3 regions of the Arthrobacter sp. P1_C12_2 genome follow, and region 2 is predicted to be linked to each of the others. Evidence: predicted binding sites of a transcription regulator. Region 2 holds the regulator's gene; each other region holds the start of a gene.

Region 1 (3,214 bases), on a different contig from region 2:
ATCCACACACCAACTTCGGATCGCCGCGCGGTGCTGGGCCGGAGGATCAGGCTGTTCGCGGCCGCGACCATTACTTATAACGTCATCGAGGCTGTTGTAGCTCTCTGGGCCGGCGGGGTCGCGGACTCTTCGGCGCTGATCGGCTTCGGCCTGGACTCGGTCATTGAAGTGACTTCCGCCCTGGCGCTGTCCTGGCAGTTCTCTGCCAAGGATCCGGAACGACGTGAGCACCTGACGCTGCGGATCATAGCCATCTCGTTCTTCGCCCTCGCCGCGTTCGTGGCCGTGGACGCCATCCGGTCACTCACGGGCGCAGGCGAGGCCCGACACTCAACACCTGGGATCGTAATCGCTGCCTTGAGCCTGGCGATCATGCCTGTCCTGTCATGGGCGCAGCGTCGCGCCGGGCGGGAGCTTGGCTCCAGGACGGCCGTAGCGGATTCCAAGCAGACGTTGCTCTGCACGTACCTCTCCGCCGTCTTGCTGATTGGCTTGATTCTGAACAGCACTCTGGGTTGGTGGTGGGCCGATGCCGGCGCGGCACTGGTCATCGCAGGTATCGCGGTGCGGGAAGGCATCAACGCTTGGCGAGGTGATGCCTGCTGCGCCATACCGCACGACACTGACGGCCACGCTGAAGAGGACGATGACTGCTGCGCGCCCATCGAAAAGACCTCAGCAGCATCCGCCCTTGCGGTGACCGTGACGGCCGCGACGGCAGGTAAAGAGCCAGCGGATTCTTGCTGCGCAGGGTGCGGACCAGACGCCTCGGCTGCGTCTGTCTCCGTTGACCTTGGAACGCAGCCGGCCGATCGATGAGCGCAGTCGTTTCCGCCGAGGGTCCGCATCACCATCTGGATCCCCCTCGCGGCCCTTGTCGGCGCCGGGGTGATCTGGTGCGTCGTATTCACCGCCAACAACCCCGCGCCGGCCGCACCTCTGGTGGCCGCCGACGCCCAGCTCATCAGGGAAGACAGCCACCGGGGCACGAACCCGGCCACTGAGAAGGCCCAACTGGTCGAGTTCCTGGACTTCGAATGCGAATCCTGCCGGGCAGCTGAGCCCCTGGTGGAGGAACTGAAAAGGGAATACGGGGACCGGATCACTTTCGTCCACCGTTACTTCCCGCTGCCCGCACGCCCGGCGGTCATGCGGTTGGGGTCTGGCTGTCTCTGTCTGCGATCGAGGTCTGGACCCACGACCAGTTAGCCCAATGACAGGATGGGGTCATGCCCATAGCGAAGTCCATCCTGTTGTTCGCCCTCGCCGCCGCCGCTGAAATCGGGGGCGCCTGGCTGGTCTGGCAAGCCGTGCGGGAGGACAAAGCCTGGTGGTGGGCCGGCCTCGGCGTCATTGCCCTGGGGATTTATGGTTTCGTCGCCACCTTGCAGCCCGACGCGCACTTCGGCAGGATCCTCGCTGCGTACGGTGGTGTTTTTGTTGCAGGCTCCCTGGCGTGGGGCATGATCTTCGACGGTTTCCGTCCCGACCGCTGGGACATCATCGGGTCCCTTATCTGTCTCGTGGGTGTCGCCGTGATTATGTTCTCGCCCCGCGGCTCCTAACCCAGATGTACTGGCGCGGTTTCACCTTGGTCCGCGACCGCGACCGCCGGCTGTACTGTCCAGAACGCAACAACCGGGCAGAGCCAGACGGAACGGGCCGAATACTCAGATCGTAGAGCGCACGGTAGATCGTTTCGTGCGCCAGATGCCGTCTTTTGTCGGCCCGTCCGGCTACACTGAATGAATCGAACATATATTCGAATAAAGGTGTGTTGTGGGCGTTATTGTCGGTCCCCGCGTGATAGACGCGGGCATGTCGTTGCTGTCGGTGCTGATCTCTCCGGTCCCCGTCGCGGCCGGGTACCCCTCGCCGGCGCAGGACTACTTTGATGGGCGGATCGACCTGAACGTGCACCTGATCAAGGACATCACCAGCACCTACGTCGTGCGGGTCTCCGGAGACTCGATGGAACGCGCCGGGATCAGCGACGGCGATGAACTGATCGTGAACCGGGCGCTGGACCCCAAGGACGGGTCCGTGGTCATCGCCGTCCTGGACGGGGAACTGACCATTAAGCGGCTGCGGATCACGGCCGCCGGCGTCGTGCTGCAGGCGGAGAATCCGGCGTACCCGGACATCCGTGTACCGTCCTTGTCGGATCTGGTCATCTGGGGCGTCGCGACCCGCTGCCTGCACCATGTTTGAGGCACACCATGTCTAAGCCCGCCCCGATGCGGCGCATGCCACAGATCGCGCACGTGGATGTGAACTGCTTCTACGCCTCGGCCGAGCGGGCATTCGATCCGTCCCTCGAAGGCCGGCCCGTCGTCGTCCTGTCCAACAACGACGGCTGTGCCGTCACCCGGTCCCCAGAAGCCAAGGCCCTTGGCATTGCCTTGGGTGAGCCCTGGTTCAAACTCGCCCCGCGCGCCAGGGAGTGGGGACTGATGGCTCTGTCCAGCAACTACGAACTCTACGGCGACATCAGCGCCCGCGTAATGGAACTGCTCGGCCGGTACAGCGCCTGGCTGGAGGTCTACAGCATCGACGAGGCCTTCCTCGGCGTCAAAGGCACCCCGGACGAACTCCTTGCCCTGGGCCAGACCATGAAGGCAGCCGTGCGGCGCAACGTAGGAGTTCCGGTCTGCGTGGGGATCGCGCCCACGAAGACCCTGGCGAAACTGGCCAACAGGTGGGCCAAGAACAACCCTGCCTTCGGCGGCGTCTGCCATTGGGACTCCGTGCCCGCCGCCGACCGGGAGGCGCTGATGCGCCGCCTGTCCGTGGTTGAGATCTGGGGCGTCGCGACGCGGTTGGCCAAGCGCCTCAACGCCTTGGGGCTCCAGTCCATCCTTGACCTGTCCCGGGCGGACCCGGTCATGATCCGGGACCGCTTCTCCGTGGTCATGATGCGGACCGTCCTGGAGCTGCAGGGTACCCCGTGCATCCCGATGGAGGAAGAACGGATCGGCCGGGACCAGCTCATCTTCTCCCGGTCCTTCGCGACTCCCATCACCACCGCCGCCGGGATCCGGCAGGTCATGAGCGTCTACGGCCAGCAGGCCTCGGCCCGGCTGGCCAAACACGGCCTCCAAGCCAAAGTCCTCACCGCATTCGCCGGCACCTCCCACTTCAACCCGAACGACACCTCCTACCCCTCGGTCTGCGTGCCCCTGCCGATGCCCACCGCCGATCCTGTCCTGCTCAC
Region 2 (3,214 bases):
CCATGCCATGCTCGCCGTCAGCGCCTTCGAAGGGCTGGCGGTGCTGCCGGAGTACGACGTCGTGGTGGTGGACGAGGCGCACGAACTTCAGGACCGCGTCACGGGCGCGGTCTCCGGCCAGCTCTCCGTGGCGATGGTGCACGCCGCCGCGTCCGGGGCCCGGAAGCACACGGGCATCACCGTGGATGCGCTGAACAATGCCGCTGCCCACCTGGAGCTGGCCATAGACGGCGTCCCCAGCGGGTTGATGCCCAATGGCCTGAACAGCGAGCAGCTGGACTGCATCGACCAGCTGCGCGACGCGTGCCGCGCCGCCCTGTCCGATTCCAAGGGGGACAGCTCCGTGTCGGCCGACGGCGGACGCCAGCTGGCCCGCTCACGCCTGATGGTCATCCTGGAACTCTGTGAACGCCTCCTGGCCGCGCGCGAAAACCGCGAAGTAGTGTGGTTCTCCCGCAACAGCAGCTTCGACCCGGCGCAGGGCTACTCCCAGCCGGACGAGAGCGCGCCGGCCCTGATCAATGTTGCCCCGCTGAGTGTTGCGGGGCGTTTGCGCGAGGGTTTGTTCGCGGACCACACCGTCATCCTGACCTCGGCCACGCTGGCCATCGGCGCTGCCTTCGAACCTGCCGCCGGAGGCCTGGGCCTGGTTGGCACCGGCGCCCCGAGCTGGACCGGCGTCGACGTCGGGTCCCCATTCGACTACCCGAGGCAGGGCATCCTCTACGTCGCCCGGCACCTGCCCAAACCCGGCCGCGGAACGTCCCCCGAGGCCCTGGACGAACTCGAGAAGCTGATCCGCGCTTCCGGCGGCGGTGCCCTGTGCCTGTTTTCCTCGCGGCGCGCGGCCGAGGAAGCCGCCGAGGCCATGCGGCCCAGGCTGGGCCTCAGCATCCTGTGCCAGGGGGAGTCGACCATGACGGCGCTCGTGCGGCAGTTTGCCGACGAGCCGGATACGTGTTTGTTCGGCACAATGTCCCTCTGGCAGGGCGTCGACGTACCTGGCGTGTCCTGCCGGCTGGTGGTCATCGACCGGATTCCCTTCCCGCGGCCGGACGATCCGCTGATGACGGCACGCTCGCGGGCCGTGGCCCAGGCCGGCGGCAATGGCTTTATGGCCGTCTCGGCCACCCACGCCGCCATCCGCCTCGCGCAGGGCGCCGGCCGGCTGATCCGCTCGACCTCGGACAAGGGCGTGGTGGCGGTGCTGGATTCGCGGCTGTCCACGGAGCGCTATGGCGGGTTCCTCCGCGCCGCGCTGCCGCCGTTCTGGCCCACCACCGATTCATCGATAGCCTTGGCTGCCCTGAAGCGCCTGGCGAAAGACGCCGCGAAAGACTAGATCCAGGCTGGCCCGCCACCCTGCGCCGGAAATCCGCCGCAGGGTGGCCACCAGGTCATGGCGTGGCCCGGGATGGCTAAAGGGACCGCAGTACCGAGACGACCTTGCCCATGATGACGGCGTGGTCGCCGAGGATGGGCTCGTACTGGGTGTTTTGCGGCAGCAGCCAGGTGTGGCCGTCCCGCTGGCGGAATGTCTTGACCGTGGCTTCGTCGTCCAGTAGGGCGGCAACGATGTCGCCATTCACGGCGTCACCCTGGCGGCGGACAACCACCCAGTCGCCGTCGCAGATGGCGGCATCGATCATGGAGTCGCCGGCGACCTTGAGCATGAAGAGTTCGCCATGGCCCACGAGCTGGCGGGGCAGCGGCATGACGTCCTCCACCACCTGGTCCGCGAGGATCGGCCCGCCGGCGGCGATGCGTCCGACGAACGGCACCATTGCCGTGTCAGTGGCACTGGCGAGCTCAGTTACTGACAGGCCGCCGACGGCCCGCAGACCGCTGGACTTCTCGACACCCGAGATAGGCGTGGTCCCTTCATCCAGGGTCAGCGGCATGAGCACTTCCATAGCCCGGGGCCGCTTCGGATCACGCCGCAGGTAGCCGAGCTTCTCAAGCTGGGAGAGCTGGTGGGTCACGCTCGACAGGCTGGCGAGACCGACGGTGTCGCCGATCTCGCGCATCGACGGCGGGTAGCCCTTGTCCGTGACGGACCGCTGGATGGTCTCAAGGATCTTTTTTTGCCGGACGGTGAGGCTCTTGGGGGCCCGGGCGGGCTGCGGGCTCCGTGGGGTGGCCCTGCCGCCAGTGGCTTGTGCTGCCATGTTCGCCAACGCCTTTCCGTTCCGCCCGGCTGCCGTGGCTGCTGTCACCGGGAACTTCCGGCCTGAAATGTCAGACCCTGCTGATCAACTACGAATGAATCCCCACAGGGAGTTCAAAAGTGGTTGTCCTGTCCCTCAAAAATAGGCCAGCCGCAGACCTTTTTCAAACATTTGTTCTAGCGAGTCTCGACATCGTTCGTTAGTAAGTGCTAAAACAGAACAAGCAAGATTCGAATATGTGTTCGATTTCGTGGTTCAGGGGTCGCAAGTGATGTTCGGTTCTATGTTCGAAGGTTCGGCCGGTTGGCGGCGAGTACGTGGAGTACGCCGGGCGGCACCGTATGGTCCAGGAGGGCTCAGTTCATGTCAGTTTCAAGCGCGTTTCACGGCACTATCGTTCAGGCGAAGCAGCCTCCGCTGCGGCTCACCCGGCGCGGGCGCTTCGTCTTTTTTGGTGTCCCCCTGATCCTGCTGGCGGCTTTCGTCTTCTCCTTCAGCGGATTCCTCAACGCCCCCGCGAAAGCGGCGGATTCCGCGGACCAGCTCTCACTGACGCCGACCGTTTCCGTCACGGTGCAGCCGGGGGAGTCCCTCTGGGCCATTGCAGGGTCCGTGGCTCCGGAGCGCGATCCCCGCGATGTTGTGGCCGATATCGTGCAGCTGAACAATCTGGACGCCGCGGGTGTGATGCCGGGCCAGCAGCTGTTCGTCCCGTCTAAGTAGCCTCCGCCAAGTGCCGTCGCGGGCGTCACAGTTTCAGCGCCCGTCCCGCTACCACTTAAACTGGTCACGTGACTGACCAGCTTGAGCGCCTCAACCGACTGCCCCTCCGAACGAATCTGCGTGGCCTGCGTCCGTATGGCGCGCCGCAGCTGGACGTCCCCATCCTGCTCAACGTCAACGAGAACACCCATGGGGTCCCGGCCGATGTCCGCGCGGCGATCACCGAGGCCGTTAGCGCCGCCGCTGCCGGGCTGAACCGCTATCCGGACCGCGAGTTCACCGAACTGCGCGAGGCCCTCGCCGAATACCTTGGCCATGGCCTG
Region 3 (3,214 bases), on a different contig from region 2:
TGGCGATGCGCGGCGTGCCGCGGGACCGGCCGGCGATCTCGCTGAAGCCCGCAGAGTTGACCTTCAGGTCCAGCAGGCCGGCGGAACGGCGCAGGACGAGTTCCAGCTCCTCGACGGAGTAAAACTCAAGGTGGCCGGTGAATCCGAAGCGGTCCCGAAGCGGACCGGGAAGCAGACCGGCCCGCGTGGTGGCGCCGACCAGGGTGAAGGGCGGAAGTTCCAGCGGAATGGCTGTGGCGCCGGCGCCCTTGCCGACGACGATATCGACGCGGAAATCCTCCATCGCCATGTACAGCATTTCCTCGGCCGGCCGGGACATGCGGTGGATTTCGTCCAGGAACAGGACCTCGCCCTCAGAGAGCGAGGACAGGATGGCCGCGAGGTCGCCCGCGTGCTGGATAGCCGGGCCGCTGCTGATCCGCAGCGGGACGTTCATTTCGGCGGCGATGATCATGGACAGGGTGGTTTTGCCCAGGCCGGGAGGGCCGGAGAGCAGCACGTGGTCGGCGCTGCGGCCGCGCATGCGCGAGGCCTCCAGGACGAGGGACAGCTGCTTGCGGACCCGGTGCTGGCCAACGAAGTCGTGCAGGTTCTTGGGCCGCAGGGCGGCTTCGATGACCCGCTCCTCCGGTTCCTCTCCCCCGGTGACGATCGACGGCTCAGCCACGCGCGCCTACCCGGTTTCCGGCGCGGGCGCCGTCCTGCCCCAGCCAGCGCAGGGTCGCGCGGAGGATCTCCGCCACATTGCCGTTTGCGGCCAGGTCCGGGGAGTCGGCGAGGGATTTGTCGATGCTGGCCGTGGCATCCTTTTCGGACCAGCCAAGGCTTGTCATCGCGGCGACGACCTGCGGCTTCCAGACGGATTCCGCGGACGGTGCCGCGACGGGCGCGCCGGCGGTACCGTGCGGCACGAGCTTGCCGGCGAGTTCGAGCACGATCCGGCCGGCAACCTTCGGTCCGATTCCAGGGACCTTCGTGAAGGCCTTGCCGTCGCCGGAGTGGGCGGCCACCCGGATGGCTTCCGGCTCGTGGACGGCCAGTACGGCCAGGGCGAGCCGGGGACCGACGCCACTGACGCTGAGCAGCACGTCAAACACTTCCCGCTCGTCAGCGCTGGTGAAGCCGAACAGGGTCAGCGAGTCCTCGCGCACGATCAGGGACGTGAAAAGCTTTCCCTCCTCGCCCACCCGGAGGCCGCTGAGGGTTTGCGGTGTGGCGTTGACGCTCATGCCGGCGCCGTTGAGGTCGATCACGGCGGAGGACAGGCCAACATGCGCAACGGTTCCGCGAAGAAAACTGATCAAGGCCGGGCTCCTGGGTCTACAGCTGGGTATAAAAGAAAGTACAGCCGGGCAACCCGGCTATCCGAACATATCTACGAATACCCTACCAAGCTCTGCGGCGGCACAGCCGGACATTCAGCGCGCACGGCGCGCTTTTGCCTCCGCGTCCGCCCACGCCCGCTGCGCCGGAGTGAGGGACTGGCTGCCCGGTCCCGTCGTGGCGACGGCCGCGCCGCTGCCGGCACGCCAGGCGTGGGTGATGGCCAGTGCAAGGGCGTCGGCGGCGTCGGCCGGGCGCGGGGGCTCGTCGAGCCGGAGGATCTTGGTGACCAGCTTCGTGACGGCATCCTTGTTCGAGGTCCCGCTTCCCGTCACGGCGGCCTTGACCTCGGACGGGGTGTGAAGCGCCACCGGGATGCCGCGGCGCGCGGCGGCCGCAATGACCACGCCGGAGGCCTGCGCCACCCCCATGACCGTGCTGACGTTGAGCTGGGAAAAGACCCGCTCCACGGCGAGGACCTGCGGCTCGTACTTGTCCAGCCATTCGTCGATGGACGTGGCGATGACCAGCAGCCGCTGGTCCAGGCTCTCCTCCGGGGAGGTGCCCACCACGCCGAAGGCCACCAGGGTGGCCCGCCGGTTCCGCTCGACGTCGACGACGCCGATCCCGCAACGGGTGAGGCCCGGGTCAACCCCCAACACGCGCAGCGTCAAGGTTGGACCGTCAAGACCGGGCCTCAAAGTCACGCCTGGGAGTGCGTGTCACTCGGCTTCCAGTGCGGCCTGCACTTCGTCGCTGAGGTCGGCGTTGCTGTAGACGTTCTGGACGTCGTCGAGTTCTTCCAGGGCGTCCACGAGCTTCATGAACTTCTTGGCGGCGTCGAGGTCCAGCGGCACCTGCATGGACGGCACAAACTCGGCCTCGTCGGTGTCGTACTCGATGCCGGCTTCCTTCAGGGCATCGCGGATGGCCTGGAGGTCGGTCGGCTCGGAGTGGATTTCGAAGGTGTCGCCGTTGTCCTTGACTTCCTCGGCTCCGGCGTCGAGGACCGCCATCAGCACGTCGTCCTCGCTGAGGCCGTTCTTCGGCAGCGAGACGACGCCCTTGCGGCTGAAGAGGTAGCTGACCGAACCGGGATCGGCGATCGTGCCCCCGTTGCGGGAGATGGCGAGCCGGACCTCGGAGGCGGCACGGTTCTTGTTGTCCGTGAGGCACTCGATCAGCAGCGCGGAACCCTGCGGGCCGCGGCACTCGTACATGATTTCGGTGTAGTCGACGACCTCGCCGGTAAGTCCGGCGCCGCGCTTGATGGCGCGGTCGATATTGTCAGCGGGCACCGACGTCTTCTTGGCCTTGGTGACGGCCAGTTCCAGGCCCGGGTTGCCGGACAGGTCAGGGCCGCCCATGCGCGCGGCGACTTCGATGTTCTTGATCAGCTTGGCGAACGACTTGGCCCGGCGGCTATCGAGGATGGCCTTCTTATGCTTGGTCGTCGCCCATTTGGAGTGGCCTGACATGCTTTACGCTTCTCCTCTGATCATTCGAATAAACAGTTCATGCACGCGCTTTTCCCCCGTCACTTCCGGGTGGAAGGAGGTGGCCAGCAGCTTGCCGGAGCGCACTGCAACAATTCTAGCCGTCCCGTCCAGGGATTCGGGGTGGCCCGCTTTGGACGGTTCCACCTGGGCAAGGACCTCGACGCCGTCGCCGACGCGCTCCACCCACGGCCCGCGGATGAAGACGGCGTGGACCGGGGCCACTGCCCCGCCGGCGGCGCTGAACTCGAGCCCCCTGAAGTCCAGGTCCGTCTCGAAGGACTCGCGCTGCCGGCCGAAGGCGTTGCGGCGCACAGTGATGTCGAGTCCGCCGAACGTCTGCTGCGGGTTTCCGGCAAGGTCCTTCGCCGGGTCCGCGATCTCGTCCGCCAGCA

What was found. Region 2 encodes LexA, which represses DNA repair genes until DNA is damaged. Its sites were predicted from a motif close to TCGAACANNTGTTCGA; they were not measured.
Region 1: AC1DZQ_RS03550 (LexA family protein) is a predicted target of LexA. The motif match lies at 1,751-1,766, and genes of this name have one in related genera.
Region 3: ruvA (Holliday junction branch migration protein RuvA) is a predicted target of LexA. The motif match lies at 1,366-1,381, and genes of this name have one in related genera.

Annotation. Positions count from the first base shown of each region.
Region 1 is NZ_JBFUAF010000002.1:201,080-204,293, forward strand. Features, by position in the region: gene AC1DZQ_RS03535 (cation diffusion facilitator family transporter) at 1-819, shown strand, start outside; gene AC1DZQ_RS03540 (DsbA family protein) at 943-1,209, shown strand; gene AC1DZQ_RS03545 (YnfA family protein) at 1,230-1,565, shown strand; gene AC1DZQ_RS03550 (LexA family protein) at 1,780-2,211, shown strand; gene AC1DZQ_RS03555 (Y-family DNA polymerase) at 2,220-3,214, shown strand, end outside.
Region 2 is NZ_JBFUAF010000005.1:67,464-70,677, reverse strand. Features, by position in the region: gene AC1DZQ_RS07320 (ATP-dependent DNA helicase) at 1-1,342, shown strand, start outside; gene lexA (transcriptional repressor LexA) at 1,419-2,168, opposite strand; gene AC1DZQ_RS07310 (LysM peptidoglycan-binding domain-containing protein) at 2,532-2,891, shown strand; gene AC1DZQ_RS07305 (histidinol-phosphate transaminase) at 2,960-3,214, shown strand, end outside.
Region 3 is NZ_JBFUAF010000002.1:428,494-431,707, forward strand. Features, by position in the region: gene ruvB (Holliday junction branch migration DNA helicase RuvB) at 1-667, opposite strand, end outside; gene ruvA (Holliday junction branch migration protein RuvA) at 660-1,304, opposite strand; gene ruvC (crossover junction endodeoxyribonuclease RuvC) at 1,419-1,997, opposite strand; gene AC1DZQ_RS04675 (YebC/PmpR family DNA-binding transcriptional regulator) at 2,046-2,801, opposite strand; gene pdxT (pyridoxal 5'-phosphate synthase glutaminase subunit PdxT) at 2,805-3,214, opposite strand, start outside.